Regions from separate parts of the Paenibacillus sp. OSY-SE genome, predicted to be linked through region 2. Evidence: riboswitches for the same ligand, from Rfam matches in the RefSeq annotation. Region 2 holds a riboswitch; each other region holds the start of a gene.
What was found. A riboswitch is a leader RNA that binds a small molecule or an ion and turns the genes downstream of it on or off. The one in region 2 is predicted to bind cyclic di-GMP.

Region 1 (4,511 bases), on a different contig from region 2:
CAGTATTTCTAGCACTGTTCCTCTTGTGACTGTTTGACGGTTTTGGTTGTGATTTTTGCACCGTTCCGGTCGTTACTCCTTTGGCGTTCTTTATGTTGAAAATCTTTTTCTGAAATATTCATCTTATGATGTAGCTCTCAAGTTTTTACTTTTCGGAAAATGAAAAGGTGCTGCTATAATCAAGCACAAGCGCTGGTATCGCCATGTATCAACTTAATGTAGTTTCTGAACTAAGGGGAGAGTGGAGCTAAGTGCTAAAAGAAAAGGATCCTACTATGAACGTAATACCTGAAGGATTACAGCGTTTCAAGCGTAGTCTGTAGGCCCGCATTCCGTAGACCGTATACCGTAGACCGTAGACCCGCATTCCGTAGACTGTATACCGTGGAACGTACTGTTCAGGTCTAGGGTGCAGCAGCACCAAATGGAATAGGTAAATGGTAGGATAGAAAAATAAGACCGTCTGCTTCAGAGAGGCGGTCTTGTTTCTGTTCTGGAAAAGGGCGGAAACGTTAGTGTTCACATTTTTATCACATTATCGCTATCGCTCATGAAAACAACATGGAACTGGATAATTGTTCTGCTCCAAAGCGCATTGTATCGCACAAAAAAACTTAAAATAACCGAAAATTCATCATTTTTTGACATAAGTTGATTTGCATTGTCGAAAAATCGAAAGTAAAATGAAGGTAGGCGTTTAAGTTTTCATCTTAACGTTCCGATGTATTATATGGGTCTTGAGTTGGATGTTCTATCTGTTTCTCAAGTTTATAACCATGTTTTGTATACTTTAGACCTAATCGACGCAGCATGTCGCGAATGCCAGTGCGTGACATTTTAAGATGAAATTCTGACTGCAGCAAGGCATGAATATCGCGCATGCTCCAATGAGAAGCACCTTGAGCAGAAGGCGAAGGAGTGGAGATGATGCGGCGAATCAATTCTCGTTCCTGCTCCGGAGACAGCAACCTTGGTTTGCCTGGAGCGAGGCTGCGGGCAAGTAAATGCTCCATGCCACCTTCGTTGAACAGCTTGACATAAACGGATACGGATTGGCGATGGATGCCCAACTGCGCGGCTACGTCTTTGGCGAAAGCACCAGACATGATGAGTTGGATGGCCCGCACTCGATTGGCGAGTTGAGCATCGTCCAAGCTGGAAGCCAGTTGTTCTAGTGTTGGCTCGTCCCAGCCATGATTGTTGGAGATAGATAGTTTTTTCATCATACTCACTCACTTGAGATTTTATTTTAGTATAGGTCTTCATGAACAAAGGTATTCATTTCCAGTGAGTGGATGTGTAAACAAATACGTATGAAAACCGAAATATAACTTGATAAAGGCAAACTTATCGAAAGGTAAGGACGCAAAGCCTCGGGCCTAACATCCAGCAAGCGGATTATGGCGGCCGGGTTGCCATTCTATGTTGCGGTACATCAACATTTATTTGGTGACGAGGCTATTGGGGACAATAGTCTTTTTTTTTGCGTTTAGAGGATGAATCGGATTATGAATATTGTCTTGGTGAAATTGGAGGGTGGTTCTCCTCACGATGAGATGAACCGGCTGATTGACAGACTAATCCCGCATATTACTCCTGAAAAATACAAAAGACTGGACAGGCTCCGTAAGCAGAAGGAGCGGCAGCGCTTGGTCGTCGCGGATATTCTGGTCCGCAGTCTGCTTTGTCGTAAATTGGGACAGCGAAACGATGAGCTTGTTTTTCGCACCAATGAATACGGCAAGCCCTATCTTAAAGGGAATCCCGTTTATTTCAACGTCTCCCATTCAGGAAATATCGTCGTGGCTGCGGTTGATGATGCGCCAATCGGAATTGATATTGAACGAATGAGAGAGTGGGATATGGATGTGGCTCGTCTTATATGCGCGCCGCGCGAGTGGGATATGCTCACATGTACAGACGGTGATCGCGCGCGCCAGGAACGGTTCTTCACCATTTGGACGGCGAAAGAGAGCTGTCTCAAGGCGATCGGAATGGGGTTTGGCATGCTTCCGAGCTTGCTCGAAATCGTGACAGAAACCGCTGCTGTACCGCATGGCGATCCCGTATGGAGTGTTGACGATTACTATGTAAAACAATACTCCGGGGTTGAAGCAGGCTATAGTATGGCGGTTTGTGCACAGCATGCAGAGTTCACCAAGCAAGTAGAATACATAACAGTGGAACAATTGACTCATCGATTTATGATTTATCGTTGAACGAGATAAAGGAGTGGACATAGATTGGCTTCAATTCAATTGACAGTGGAAAAGTTGGCCGGACACGACGCACATTCTTTTGAGCTGCCGGCGGATACGGTACGCCTCTTGATCGAGCGTTCGAGCGAGCATTCCGTCAAGCTGGAATCCGTTATTTGCGGGGCTTGGGCTGCACTGCTTTCCCGGTTTTACAACTCGGAACAAGTGGCCCTTCATGTTGTGGGATCGGAGAACGGCAAAGGCGCTCATACCATAGTTAGCCAGAGCGACGTAACGATAGCTGGCATCGTGAGCATTCATGACAGTCTGTCGTCCTGCGCTGACACAGTGAGCATGACTTGCTCAGCAGCATTAGAGGACGGTGGCGTTGCGACTTATTGCTGGTGCGGCGCCGGAATCTGTCCCGAGCTTCCGAAGGACCAAGACGTAAGCGGGCTGCACGGCAGATTTCAATATGCTGGCGCAGATGGTGTGACATCACCGATATTTACGATTTATTATGAACAAAATCACTTCCAGCAAACGACGATAAAACGGTTGGCGGTCTACTTCATGCAGCTCCTTCAAGAGGCGGCACGGCATCCGCAGAAAACAATCGGCGAGTTGGAAATGCTGACGGAACAAGATAAACGACAGTTGATTCATGATATGAACCGGACGCAAGTGGAATATCCGAAGACTTTCACGGTACAGGCACTGTTCGAACAGCAGGTGCTTCAAGCTCCAGACCGAGTTGCTGTTGTAGAAGACGAGCGGGAGCTCACATACCGGGAATTGAACAAAAAGGCGAATCAATTAGCCCGCCGTCTGCGGAAGCAGGGGGTGACCCGTGAGCAAACCGTCGGTATTATGGCAGAGCGAACCGCGGAAATGGTCATAGGGATACTGGCGATTTTAAAAGCAGGAGGAACTTATGTCCCCCTAGATCCCGATCACCCGCAGGACCGCATTCAATACGTATTGGAGGACAGCGGCACTCAATTGGTACTGACGAGCCGGCTAGCGGCCGATTATTTATCCGGCGCAATCGAACGCGTCATCATCGACGACCCGGATCTTGCCACTGAGCTGGAGGATAATCTGTCCCCTGTCAATCAGCCGGAGGATCTTATCTATATCATTTACACATCAGGCTCGACAGGCCGGCCGAAAGGTGTGATGGTAACGCACCGCAATGTCATCCGGCTGGTCAAACATACGAACTATGTGAAGTTCGGCCAAGACGATCGCATCTTGCAGACGGGATCGCTGGTGTTCGATGCATCGACCTTTGAAATCTGGGGCTCGCTCTTGAACGGATTGGGACTGGTGTTGGTTGATAAAACGACGATATTGGATGCAGAGCAGCTGGAACAAGCCATTATCCGTCACGGCGTGACGATTATGTTCCTGACGACGGCGCTGTTCATTCAATTGGTGGACCGCAACCCGCGCATATTCGCTCCGCTCCGCCAACTGCTCGTCGGTGGAGAACTGATGTCGCCGAAGCATTTCTACCGCGCGGCGAAAGAGTGTGCGCCAATCGCGATATCCAATATTTACGGCCCAACCGAGAATACGACGTTTTCCACCTCTTTCGAGTTGAAGCACGAGGTGGATGGAACGATACCCATCGGTACACCGATTACGAACTCGACTGCCTATGTCGTGAATGAGTACGGCAAGCTGCAGCCAATAGGGGCGGTAGGCGAGCTGTGGGTCGGCGGCGAGGGTGTTGCGCGCGGCTATTTGAATCAGGAGGAGCTGACCCAGGAGAAGTTCATCGATAGCCCATTTGTGCAAGGGGAACGGATTTATAAGACGGGCGACCTTGTGCGGATGCTGCCGAACGGCAGTATTGAATTTGTGGGCCGTAAGGATCACCAAGTGAAGATTCGCGGCTATCGGATGGAGCTTGGTGAGATTGAAGCGCAAATTCATGCTCACGAGCAGGTGACTGAATCGATTGTCATCGACTTCGAAGAGACTCCGGGTCAGAAGGCGCTTTGCGCCTATATCGTGGCGGAAGGCGGTATGACGGCGGCCGAAATCCGGGAGTATCTGTCACAGCATCTGCCGGAATATATGGTGCCTGCCTATTTCATGTTCCTGGACCGGATGCCGCTTACGATTAACGGTAAGATCGACCGGGCGAAGCTGCCGCAGCCAGAGAAGCGGGAGCGGGCTGCCGCCGGCTATACGGCGCCTGTCAGCGAGACGGAAATCAAGCTCGCGTACATGTGGGAGGAACTGCTCGGCATTGCGCCAATCGGAACGAAGGACCATTTCTTCGAACTGGGAGGGCACTCGTTG
Region 2 (4,511 bases):
TGGCATTCATAATGGTATTTTGATCGCGATAGCTTTCTTATATGCTTAAGATGAGGTGAACGGAATGGCGGACTTGAAAATATTTTTAGGAGATCGGATTCGACAGCTGCGCAAGTTCAAAGGATATACCCAAGCGGAGCTCGGAGACAAATGTGAAATGAAGGCTTCGTACATCGGAGGTGCCGAGCGCGGCAGCATTAATATTTCGTTGAATTCGCTAGAGCGGATGATTCGGGCGCTTGACGTAAGTATTGAGGATTTCTTCGCGTTCGATACAGCCAACGTAGACGCCGAACGTCTCGGTATCGCCGGCACACTTGAGCTGCATGTGAAGCTGCTTAAGGGCAGGGAACCGGACGACGTGAAGCTTGTCCATCGCATTGCCACAGATATGCTCGCGACATTTGACCGCAGAATGAATACATAAAATGGAGTAAGGGGCCCGCAAGGCCTCTTTTTTGTATCGTCTCACTTTCCCCTTCATTCAGATGACAGTTTTTCTTCCTTTTTAATCGTGACTGTGATGTCTTCTTCTTCTTCGGCTTCTGTTGTATCTAGGAGGGATAACATCGGATGCTCATATGTAGATTAATCCTTCTTGCTTTTGTGCGTTTTGAGCTGCTGCGCTCCTGTCTGTTGGATTTCGTCCAATAGATTGATGAGGTTGTGTGGAGAAAGGAAACTTCCATTGGATACTGTACAGTCAAATGACCTTATATTCGGCTGCTTCACCGGACTAGGATTGATTTGAGCGGAGGTTTTCCAGTGGATTGCACCATTTCCGCTTAACATGTGAATTTCCATTGGATGTTTTCCAATGGCAGTGCTGCTTCAATACGCTTGGTCACCGATAAGCAGCGCTCAGCTGCTACACTGCCCAAAGCTTGGCAACGCGCGCGGTCCCGAAGCGCTCGTTGTGGTGCAGCTGGAGCGAGTCTGAACCCCTATGGTTCCGTTGCATTCGTGAAATGCACGTGATTCGACGTATTGCAGATATGTTGTGCACGACTGAGTGTATTGCAAGGAATTAGTGTTGTTGTGCACGACTTGGACATATTGATTTATTGTGCTCGATTGGGCTTTGGGGCTCTTGCAAAAGGCTCGAGGCAGTACTGTGAAGCGGTACTCGGTGAGAAGGCTTATGAGCCCTGTCCTTACCCTGCCCTTATGTGCACTCTCCCATATAATCAGGAGTGATAACGTCGAGGAAAAGGTACACGTAATATCATACACAAATGACATGACCACAGGAGGGATATGTTACGGAAAAGACAGACGGTCATATCTTGCGCGAACGGCATGACGTAAGCCAATGAGGAGAGTGAACCGAACGCACAAAGGGAGCCGCCTCCTTCTGATGGAAGGGGAGAATGAAGCAAAGGGGCGGTTGAAGCGAATCACCGAAGTGTGATGCCACTGCACGAACGGAACATTTCGTTACTGATCACAACTCGTGATATATGACAATCTTGGAAATGTGAGACATGCAATATACATAATTTCACTGCAATAACCGATAAATGATAGTGAAGGAGCGGCCGCTTCTGAGTGATAGGTTTCGAGAAGAGGATAATTTTCAATTATGTATATGAATATATGAATAAATAATCATGTAATAACAGAAAAAGGCACACCGTTCGAGAGAATGTGCCGCAAAGCTACAGGGGCTAATGTCTTCCTTCCGGCAGATGATGCCAGCCTGTTGCCTGCCATCCTGATTCTTATGATGAAGAAGGTGACAATGGGGGCGCCTTTTTTTATTTTCTTGATTCTACAATATGCACACGATGGAAGGAGAATGACGTAATCATGCGGTTTACTTTTAAAAAGTGGTCTATGTTGCTAATGTCTTGTCTGCTTTTTGTGACTTCCTTCTCAGCAGCCGGTGCAGCCAACCGTCCGACGACGATGGCTCAGAACGGAATGGTAACTACGCCTCACTATTTGGCATCCGCGGCGGCTCTGCAAGCGCTTGAGGATGGGGGCAACGCCGTGGAAGCCGCCATTGCGGCCGCATCCACGCTCGCCGTCGTCTATCCGCACTATACGAGCATTGGCGGAGACAGCTTCTGGCTGATCTACAACGCCAAGACGAAAGAAGTCAAGGCGCTGAACGCGAGCGGGCGATCGGGAGAGAACGTCACCATCGATTTTTATAAAAATAAAGGGTATGACAAAATCCCATCGCGCGGATATCTTGCGGCCAACACTGTGCCGGGGGCGGTATCTGGCTGGGGAGAAGCTTATGAATATGCTAAAAAGTCGATGGACCGCCATTTGCCATGGGACAAAGTGCTGGAACGGGCCATTGGATATGCGGAAAATGGCTACCCGGTAACTCCGAATCAGGAGTACTGGACGAAGCTGAATCTAGATACAAGCGACAAGGAATTGAAAAACCTGCAGCGCTTCGAAAGCTTCCGTGACACCTTCCTGAAGCCGAACGGGGAAGCTTATAAACCAGGTGAAGTCATGGTGCAGAAGGACTTGGCCAAGACATTGCAGACAATTGCGAACAAAGGGGCAGACGCCTTCTATAAAGGTGAAATCGCCGATAAAATCGTCAAGGACATTCAGGAAAATGGCGGAGTGCTGACGAATAAGGATTTTGCCGAGCACAAAGCGGATTGGGTGAAGCCGATTTCTGTCGATTACCGCGGATATACAGCGTACAACGTTCCGCCGAACTCGCAGGGCATGGCGTCATTGTCCATTCTCAACATTTTGAACAACTTTGATGTGAAGAGTATGGGTGAAGGCACGGCCGATTATTACCATGTTATCGTGGAGGCTACCAAGCAGGCATTTGCCGATCGGGACAAGTGGCTGACTGACCCTGATTTCGTTGATATTCCGCTTGACCAGCTGTTGTCTAAGCAGCATGGCCAAGACATGGCTGCCCGCATTGATATGAAGAAAGCGGCAGAATCCGTCAAGCCGCTCGATCCAAAAGGGGATACGGTATGGCTTGGCTTCGTGGATAAGGACGGCAACGCCGTATCTTTGATTCAGAGCCATTACTTTGACTATGGTGCAGGCGTCGTCGCTAAGGACACCGGCGTTATTTTGCAAAATCGGGGCAGCTTCTTCTCCTTGGACCCGAACCATATTAACAAGCTGGAACCGAAAAAGCGCACGTTCCATACGTTGAATCCGGCGATGCTCTTAAAAGGAAATAAGCCATATGTGCTGTACGGCACGCAGGGCGGCGAAGGGCAACCGCAGACACAGACGGCGCTTATTACGCGAATTGTCGACTTCGGATTTACAGTGCAGGATGCGATCGAAGCGCCGAGATGGCTGCATGGACGCAACTGGGGATCCTCGTCGAACGATCTGAAGATGGAAGGACGCGTTCCGCAGGCGGTACGGGATGAACTCGTGAAGCGCGGCCATCCGGTGCAGCCGATTGCCGAATACACGGATACGGTTGGCCAATCGGGTGTCATTCTGATTAATCCGGACACCAACGTCAAATTCGGCGGTGCCGATCCGCGGGGCGAAGGAGCGGCGCTAGGCTATTAATTAAATGGATGTGTGAGACGGAAGACTGCCGGGCAAGTACCGGCAGTCTGCTGCCGTCGCAACGCAATGACGGCGCTAGAGGTAGGAAATGGAGATGAAACCGATGGGAAAGTTGGAACCGTTTCTCAACAAAGCGATGGCTAGAAACGGGTTGTTATCACGGTTTACTGGGAAGCTGGGAAATAAGCTGGCGGCGTGGTTTCTCATCGTCGCATTAATTCCGCTGCTGCTTACATCCCTGTATTTATATCAGTTCAGTTCGAAGCAGTTGGTAGACAAACAAACAGAATCATACGTGAAATTAGTTACAAGTACGTCGCTTATTATGAATCAATGGTTAACGGAGCGCATGTCGCAAATGGACATTTTGTCCCTCACTACAGACATTCGTTCAACTGACCAAGCGGCGAAGGCTGAGTTTATCCAACAATTTACGAAGAGCGCGAACGTGTTTGACGGCAATACATATATCGGTTCAAACGGCATCGTAATTGCGGATACGTTCCCAGACAGTGTCGGCATCGACTTGTCTGAGCGTCCATTTTTCCAGAACGGATTGAAAGGCAAATCAAGCTATACCGACGTTATATTGGCGAAGACGACAGGCAAGCGCTCCATTATCGTCGCATCGCCGGTCAAAGGGAAGCAAGAGAACGTCATCGGAGTGCTGACCGGTCTTATTAACTTCGAGGCGTTCGCCGATCGCTTTCTGCAGGATCTGTACATCGATAACGGAGCGGTCTATCCGATCATAGTCGACAATTTGGGGCAGATTCAGCTGCATCCGAACAAGGAATGGCTCGGAAAAAAAGTGAGCGAACTTGAGCTTGCTTCGGATTTGGGCGGCATTTTGCTGAAGCAGGAGAATGAGGCATCTTCTTACCATTATACAGATAACGGTGAATCCTACGTGGTAGCCTATTCCCCGATTCAGGCTACTGGGTACGGCCTTTATTTGCATATACCGGAAACGTCCATTACCTCGG
Region 3 (4,511 bases), on a different contig from region 2:
GTGCAATCATTGCCATGAACACACGCGTCAAAATGAAAATATGGAACGTAACTGCGCTCACGTTGCTGCTTGTCGGTTTAATATTAATCTTTTATCCCAAGTGGGTGCAGTATGTGGAACAACAGCGAGAGTTGCATTTGCTGACCGAATGGGACGCTATTCCGAAGGAAAGCTCTTACGCGGATAACTTGGCACAGCCTCTACTCTCTAAAGCATCCCTCCCTACATCTGATGTACGAACTCCAGAACCAGCTCCAGATCCTGAAGTGATGATAGACGGCATACCTTTATATGGCGCCATCTCGATTGAGAAAATCGATTTGCGGGAGCCGATGCTTGCGGGAGCCACAGCACAGTCGTTGAAGCATGGAAGTGGGGTCGTAGTGCCGAATCGCACGCCGGGCACAACGGGGAACTTCGTTCTAGCGAGTCACCGCAGCCAAACATTCGGACGGCACTTCAATCGGCTTGACGAACTCGAAGCCGGCGATGAAATTAAGATCGAAACGACGAACAACACTTATGTATACAAGGTGAATACGAAGTTTATAGTCGAACCGGAAGACTTGTCCGTGCTTGATCAGAACAAGGATGACAAGCAATTGACGCTGATTACTTGCGAACCGATGGATAATCCGACACATCGGCTCATTATTAAGGCCCTTCTCGGTGCTGAAAAGTGACCATTTTGATTACGCACTTAAAGTTGGAGCGGAAAGCTGCAATGAAAGCCGCCACATCTTATTCATGCGGCGGCTGTGCGTGCTTGTCCGTAACATGCTTGTCCGGAGCGTGGCGTCAAAGATTTGGAGTATAAAAGTTTTGCGTGTAGAACACATTTGATTTGCCCCCGAAGGATATCCCGACGCCCAGTTGTTCATAATCCCCAATTATATTTTTGCGGTGCTTGCTAGAGTTCATCCAGTCCTCGTGGACAAAGATGGCACTTGTCTGGCCGGCTGCAATGTTTTCTCCAGCCACTTTGTAAGTGATGCCGTCCTTTTTGATCCGATCGAAAGGTGTTTTTCCGTCAGGGTCGTTATGGTTGAAAAAATTTCTGCTCTTCATATCTGTGCTATGTTTGCGTGCTGTATCCGCAATAACATCGTTCCACTCGTATGGTTCCTTGCCGTAGCGCACGCGGATAGCATTGGTCAGATCGAACACTTCCCGTTCAAAGCTTTCACGCAAGCGTTCACTAGGCGTACCGTAGTATCCTTTAAACGCTAATTCCGTTTCCGCAGCGATAAGCTGAATCGCCGTAACCGTGCCCTGCTGGTTCAAATCGTAAAATACGGTTGCATACAGGTCGCCAACTCGATGAATGCTCAGCTTGCCGCCGTTGTCTTTGTAATTATAATTGGTGTTCCCTTTTTTTATCTTGGTGAGTGCGGGGCCGAGTGCAGCTTCCACCTCTGATTTCGTCGAACCAAATTGAATGCCGCTCGCGGATGTCCAATCTTGGGCGTTCGTGTAGAGAGCTACTACTTTGCTGTTATTTACGCCGACTTGCAAGTACCGCTTATAATTGTGATTGTAGATAAACCATTCAAAGCCGTATTCGCTTACATCTTTGCGGGCTGGTTCTCCTAACACATCAATCAAAGCTTGTTCGCTCATGCCGATGGATACGCCTTGCACAATGAAATCAGTTTGGTTCTTCGAACTTGACTTCACAATCGTCTGGGTATAAAGGTCAGATGAGCCGCTTGATGCAGTCGCGGGATGTTTATTGGCTGCATGTGCTGATTGAGAGGAACAGAACAAGGCCGCAATCATAATGGTGACGAATAAGGGTACATACCACTTTCCTCGTTGTGTATAATGCTGTCGTCTGTATACCGCAGCGTTATAAGTGCCTAATATTGAAACAACACGTTTCGACATAATACCATCTCCCATTCTTTTAGAGGTTGTTCAAAAAGTCCGCTGCTCATGTAGTCTCGCCTACACTGCGCTGCTCCTTACAAATTTTGCGGAGCAAAGCTCGCTTCGGAAGCATACGCTTCGAGTTCCTGTAACCTTCTCGGTGCTGACAACCGGCCTTTTTGAACACGCACTTTTAAGATTTATGCTTGAATGAGATGAATAACGGTATGTTAGGGCGACGACAAAAAGCGCCGCCCTAACGGCGGCGCTCAAATAAGCGCGACGACAAATGTCGCAATTAGGGCAACCCGGCTGTCATCGCATGTATACACATGCATTAGACCCGTGGCTTTGCGTCCTCTGCTTTCGCTAGAGTTTGCCGTTATCCATTTCGAATATCAATGTAACTATTTACACTATATATGAATCAGAAAAGGTTGTACATACTATTTTGGGCAGTTACAAGCCGTGAGGCATCTTTCCTTGACGGCTATTTGGTTAGCTTTGCGCGAACAATTTTTTTCGTGCTAACCATGCGACGAGAGCTAACGTACATAAGATGACACCGATGACAGGTGTGACAGGGGATTCTTCGCCTGTTTGAGGCAGCGTATCCATATTTTTTGGTTTGGATTTTGGCTGTTCATCCGTTATTGGCTTGGAGTCGGTATCGCCATCTATCTCGGTATCATTAGCGTCATCGTTATTTTCATCTTGTTCTCCTTCAGTGTTGTCTCCTGGATAATTGACATCGGAAGGTTCGTCTCGTTCTGAATCCGGATTAGATGGCTCAGACGGTCTATCAGGCTCCGTCGTTGGATTCGGTGTAGATGGATCCCCTCCGGAATTGTCTGACCCGCCTGGTCGATCAGGATCGGGATCTGGGCCTGGTGCCGACGGTTTGCGAATCAGTCCCGCATCGATTGTCATGTTATGCTCGCCTTGGGCAAGAGCTATGACATCTGTCCACCCGTCCTTATAAGCGTCGGAATCAAGTGAACGATCGTCTCCTGCACCTTTCAAAGTGAAAGTGTAGCCGTCCGGTGCAATGAATCTGACCTTATAATCGCCTGCATCCAAGTTATCGAAGAGATAGTATCCAGGTTTGCCTGATTCGTACACTGCGCCGGTAACCGTGTCTTTATATACCGATTCTGTCACCGTTGATCTTAACCATGTGCCGTTAGTATCGTACAGTTGTATGGTAATGCCGTTCATGCCAGTGTCCCCGTCATCCTGAATCCCATTGCGGTTCGCATCGAACCAGACGTAATTACCGATGGAACCTTTATTAGGTTCAACTGGATCTACCGGTTTGCGAACGAGTCCCGCATCGATTGTCATGTTATGCTCACCTTGGGCAAGAGCTATGACATCTGTCCACCCGTCCTTATAAGCGTTGGAATCAAGTGCCCTATTGTCGCCTGTGTCTTTCAGAGTGAAGGTATAACCGTCCGGTGCAAAGAATTTGACCTTATAATCGCCTGCATCCAAGTTATCGAAGAGATAATAGCCGGACCTGTATACATAGTCAGTCACAGTCGGATCATACACAGAACCCGTTACTGTAGGATCATAGACCGAATTCGTAACTGAACTGTAGTATACGGAGCGGGTTACTGTGGAAGCGAGCTTCTTGTTGCCTTCATTGTTGTACAACTCCACGGTAACACCGTTGATGCCAGTATCCCCATCGTCCTGAATTCCATTGCCGTTCGTATCAAACCAGACATATTTTCCGATTGCTCCCTTTTTCGGTTCAGGGTTAGGCGGGAGTTTTCTCTTTACTAATCCGGCATCGATGTCATGGCGTTTATCGCCTCTATTGAGCTCAATGATGTCCGTCGTGCCTTCTGGCCTGGCGTCGGAATCAAGGTTCCTGTCATCGCCTGCACCTTGTTTAGTGAACCCCGTATACTCTTCTGGAAGATGGAATTTTGCAAAATATTTACCTTTATCTAGTCCTGTAAACAGATAGTAGCCTGGGTTCCCTTTATGATCGTCACCTGTCAACGTGGCTTCCAGAAGTTCCTTACTGTCGGCGTCATATAATTCTACTTTGACGCCGTTGACGCCTAAATGGGAATCATTCGTCTGAATTCCGGTGCCATCTTTGTCAAACCAAACATAATTGCCGATCTCAGCCTTCGGACTATTCTTGATTTTAATTCCTACCTTGAGCGGTTCGGCTGGCAACAGGTCGGTATTTGTGTCGGTCCGTGAAGCCGTAAAGCCGAAAGAATTCCATGCGATCTCCTCATCTCCGACCGGTGCCCCAACAGGCGACCGCATCGTCCATTCCAGCACTTTCGTTTCCCCAGGTTTTAAAGCAGTTTGCTGCGCAAACACGAATTTCAGAGCTTTTACCGTCGTCAGATCTTGCGGCGGTTCGGTGCTCCACGAGCCCGTCGTCATGGATACATTGTTACTTGTACTGTAGTAGACGTCCACATTCTCGTACTTAATCGCCTCTGTTAAAATAGGGCTCCACTTGCTGTCACGCGGTGATCTGTCAATTACGCCGATATCGCCTTTACGCGGAAGAACATCAACGATCGTTACCTTTTTTACGTCAACAGTACCGGAGTTTTTTACTTCCAGCTTGTAGTTGATTTTGCCACCGGATGAGACGGTTCCTATAG
Region 4 (4,511 bases), on a different contig from region 2:
AGATGTTCAATCTTCAAAGAACTTTTCATACCTCGTAGGTATTTATTTGAATCTGCAGAAATAGAAATCGTTTGCTTAATGCCAATCGAACTTCCAATAGGCATATTAGAAGCTTGAATTTGCTGATGATTTCTCGATCCAATCTTTTGAATGCCATAACTGGATACCGCTTCCCTATCCGTCACATAGGACCAGCCAATCGCCTTGCCGGCATTGTTTACGTTTTTAAAATCACTGTTTGTCACCTTTTCGTATACCTTCTTGCTCACACTTCTACTTGTCATATTGCCATTCTTATCTGCCTGATATGTGATATCCGTATCATCATTCGTGATATTCTTTATGTTTCCATTCTCATCATAACTGTACTCCGCGTCATAAGCGTTGACGCTAGATACCAAAAAAACTGCTAGAATAAAAATAAAAGCAATCTTTTTATTCATTTTCCAACCCCACCTTTCTGGATAAAATACAGCCCCACTTCGTTAAACTATAGCTCCATCGCCTTCCTCCTTTATTTTAGAAATCAACCATAATAATACCTTTAATTTCCTCTAATATCCATAGTTGTTTTTATTTCACCTTCCTTGAGTGCGGCCGTGCTCGGATCCGTCACGACTCTAGCTCTCCCTTCGACGATACCAGGAGATACGTCCAATTAAGGCTCCTTCCGGTGCATCGCCTCCGTCCAGCTTGACCTCGATATTCTCCCCTTCACTCGTTATCTCTCACGGTGGCTGCAGCCGTTGATAATACGCGAAACTTGCCTTGCGGACAGCGATTAGCAACTGAACATCCTAATCGAAAGTGCAGGATAAGACATCCAGCATTTCAGGCAAGGTTAGGAAGAAAATATCGTCGCATTCGCAGCGGCGCGGGTTTCGCCATTATTTTCCCAACCGAAACTAAATAAACCAGAAACCATTCTCAAATTACCTGTATCCCTTGTGGCTCTAGGATTGGAGCTGGATCTATGAACCTGAGAGGTTGGGAAAAATAAAGAAAAAACTCCATTACCGTAGCAGTTCCGTGTCGTTCTAGAGTCGTTGAACTGCTGCTTCATTGCGCAAAAAGACGCGAACTTCTTGCGGCTGATGATAAGCCAACAACTACCTGTTCAACTCTCCTCCCCAAGAGCCCGGCCTCCAGTTATTAAAATGGTTTTGTTCATCATGGCGTACCTCCTAGATGCTTAGCGAAGCAAAGCCCGCTTCGAAAGCATGCACTTTGCATACAAAGCAAAACCACCAGTTAATTCTCACCATTTTATGGTGTATATTGTATCCTTTCCTCCTTCCTATGACCTATTGCTCAGATTCTTCTACATACCCAAAATATGTAAAAATATATTACAAGGAATGCTAGAAGAAGTATACGGTTACTGGGCTGAGACATATTATCAAACGAGTTGGCATAAAAATGAACTCCCTTATCACAGCCGTTCTATCATGTCTGGCATTTCAAATGAATAATAAAATCGAACTATGTGCTGCCTTTCACAATTAATTCTTAAGTCCCATTAAATAAGCGCGTATTTACTGTATATTAAACGATACAAACAGGCATCGTTCTGCATACAGAATGAATAGTCAAAACATTATTTCCACCTGTGAAGATCGAAAATGAAAGCGCATGCATTTTTACACAGGTATTACTAGGCAAAGCTAGGGAAATCTAGTGACGCAAAGCTAAAGGGGCTAAAGAAGAAATTCTATGCCAGCCAGTTGCCGATTAATAGAATCCACTCCCTATTAGTCGTATGCGTTATTTATGAATTGCTCATAGTAAGAAACACCCTAGCTGCCTATTAATATAATACATTGATAGGAAGTGAACACGGATGAAGACAAGGAGAAAGCAGAGTGCCCGAAGGTTATTCGCAATGACGGTGATGACCATTATGATGTTCGTATCTTCATTGGCGCCGGCCTATGCAGGAACGACTATTCCCGCAGCAAAGGAACCTGTTGTAAAGCAGAGCTCGACAAAGGAAATCCGTAATGTCATGTATTATGGCGATTGGTCGATCTGGGGAGGACAAGGGAGCTTTTATCCCAAGGATATTCCCTCGGATCAATTAACCCACTTGAACTATGCGTTCCTCGATTTTGATGCCCAAGGCAACCTCGTCTTTACGGACAAGGATGTGGCTGTAGGCGCGCCTGTCGGCCAGGATGGCGTACAATGGGATGCAGCCAATGCCGGCGCACTTATCGCCCTGCAGCAATTGCGTGCAGAAAATCCGAATCTGAAAATCGGCATCTCTCTTGGCGGATGGTCCAAATCAGGTGACTTCTCCGTTGTAACGGCAGATGCTTCGAAGCGGGCGAATCTGGTTCAGAATGTAATGAAGTTCATCAAATACACGAACATGGACTTCGTGGATGTGGACTGGGAGTTCCCGGCTGAAGTTCGCCAGCCAGATCTGGTCGATAATAAAAACGATGAAGGCACGAAATACGCCACGCCGGAGGATAAAAATAATTATATTTTGCTCCTGCAAGACTTGAAAAACGCATTGAATAAACAAGGAGCCGAGCTTGGTAAAGCGTATGAGCTGACTGTTGCCCTGCCCGCTCCCAAAAAGAAGATTGATATCGGCATTGATGTGCCTAAGTTATTTAACATTGTAGATTTTGCCAATATCATGACTTATGACATGCGCGGCGCATGGGATGAGGTAAGCGGCCATCACACCGGCTTGTATCCGAATCCAAATGACCCGCTCACCGGCAACAATCTATCCATTGACGAGAGCGTGAACTATTTGATTCAGCAAGGTGCCGAGCCGAGCAAGATTGTCATCGGAGCGGCTTACTATACTCGCGGCTGGGATAAAGTGTCGCAAGGATCCGACCCGAATCATCCGGGACTATTCGGTGAAGCCGCACTATCTGCCAAGGATGCGGATTACACTCCATCCCGCGGCGCGGTTGGCGAATCCCCTCTCGTCCTTGGGGACGGCGGCCGCCGAACAGGGACTTGGTCTTATCGCAATCTCGACAAGTTGAAGGCCACATACCCGAATCTCAAAGAATACTGGGATGATTTTGCAAAAGCTCCCTATCTGTATGATGACACAACTGGCGTATTCTACACGTATGACAATGAAAAATCCATTCATGAGAAAACGAAATATGTGCTTGCGCACGGTTTAGGCGGCGTCATTGCTTGGATGGCTGCCAATGATGCCCCTACTACGAACCCTGCCAAGCGTGACAAATTAACAAAGGCGACGAAAGAAGGCCTCTTTGGAAGTCAGCCGTTGAAAACACATGAGATCCAATATGCCAAGCTGGACGTGACGGCTGCTATGAAACCGTATACAGAGCCTTGGGGCGACAATAAAGGGTATGAAATTACCCTCGTCAATAACGAGTCTTTGACCGAATCGAATCAAGTATTGAGAGCCGTGGAAAGAGGCGCAAAAACGGTTAAGCTGCCGAAGCTTTACATCCAAGCCGATGGACCGTTGACTTCCGGCGATTATTTGGCAGGAACCGTAACCAATGAGAACGGTTATACGGTCGTCGATTTGAAATCGGTTTATGACGCCAAAACGATTGAACCTGGCAGATCCTATACGTTCAAACTTAAGGGAGATGCCGAGATTGCAAGCATGGAACTTGTTCAGCGGGTATCGAATAACAGCCCGGAAATGAATAGACAATTCATTCTGGGCGATGAGACTCCAGGCAAGAATCAAGCGCCTGTATTGCATGGCGTATCGGACTACACGATTCAAGTCGGCGACGTGTTCGATAAGCTGGCCGGCATAACCGCTACCGACGTGGAAGACGGAGATTTAACGTCGCGCATTGCAGTGACGGGAGAAGTAAACACCAATCTGGCTGGCAAGTATCAGCTGACGTATTCCGTAACGGATTCACAAGGATTAACGGCAGAAAAAGCTCGCACGATTACGGTTGTCGAAGCGGCGGTATCTCCAGAGTATAACTTTGGGGTTGGTGAAGGAATCGAGTGGCCGAAGCAAGTCAATTCTCCGTTCATGGATATGGTTGCATGGGTTACTAAGCCAGGCTATTCCAACAACGGTGCGCCTAACCTCGTCAGAATTTCAGAGGATACAGGCGTGAAATTCTTCAATCTCGGCTTTATTCAATCCATCTCGAAGCAAATCGTTGACGGTAAAGTGCAATGGGGCTGGGGAGGATACTCTGTCCTGAATGAAAAGAATGTAGACAACGCCCAATATCAAGGAATTAAGCAGTCTATCCGGGAACTGCGCGAGATGGGCGGCGATGTCACGATCTCGCTAGGCGGTTTGAACGGCGTTACGTTCTGGGAAGTGACTCAAGATACAGATACGCTCTTCAATACGTATATGGAGCTTGTTCAAGGCTATGGACTGACCAGATTAGACCTAGATATTGAGGGCGGCGCTCAGAACAAAGCCCTGAATATCGCCAATGCGAAGGCGATTAAGAAGCTGCAAGATGCAACGGGAGTCGATATCGTATTAACACTCCCTGTACTGCCAAGCGGTCTGA

Region 1: another riboswitch for cyclic di-GMP. It lies ahead of A372_RS0114780 (4'-phosphopantetheinyl transferase family protein); the one in region 2 lies ahead of ggt (gamma-glutamyltransferase).
Region 3: another riboswitch for cyclic di-GMP. It lies ahead of A372_RS0118685 (CAP domain-containing protein); the one in region 2 lies ahead of ggt (gamma-glutamyltransferase).
Region 4: another riboswitch for cyclic di-GMP. It lies ahead of A372_RS33445 (glycosyl hydrolase family 18 protein); the one in region 2 lies ahead of ggt (gamma-glutamyltransferase).

What each region holds. Positions count from the first base shown of each region.
Region 1 is NZ_ALKF01000182.1:30-4,540, forward strand. It holds gene A372_RS0114775 (helix-turn-helix domain-containing protein) at 711-1,226, opposite strand; cyclic di-GMP riboswitch class I at 1,331-1,420, shown strand; gene A372_RS0114780 (4'-phosphopantetheinyl transferase family protein) at 1,509-2,219, shown strand; gene A372_RS0114785 (non-ribosomal peptide synthetase) at 2,244-4,511, shown strand, end outside.
Region 2 is NZ_ALKF01000188.1:85,076-89,586, forward strand. It holds gene A372_RS0118205 (helix-turn-helix domain-containing protein) at 65-427, shown strand; gene A372_RS39095 (hypothetical protein) at 818-940, shown strand; cyclic di-GMP riboswitch class I at 1,618-1,710, shown strand; gene ggt (gamma-glutamyltransferase) at 1,810-3,525, shown strand; gene A372_RS0118225 (methyl-accepting chemotaxis protein) at 3,629-4,511, shown strand, end outside.
Region 3 is NZ_ALKF01000189.1:73,350-77,860, reverse strand. It holds gene A372_RS0118690 (class D sortase) at 15-683, shown strand; gene A372_RS0118685 (CAP domain-containing protein) at 799-1,887, opposite strand; cyclic di-GMP riboswitch class I at 2,169-2,260, opposite strand; gene A372_RS0118680 (SdrD B-like domain-containing protein) at 2,368-4,511, opposite strand, start outside.
Region 4 is NZ_ALKF01000159.1:4,757-9,267, forward strand. It holds gene A372_RS0106920 (hypothetical protein) at 1-443, opposite strand, end outside; cyclic di-GMP riboswitch class I at 1,648-1,732, shown strand; gene A372_RS33445 (glycosyl hydrolase family 18 protein) at 1,841-4,511, shown strand, end outside.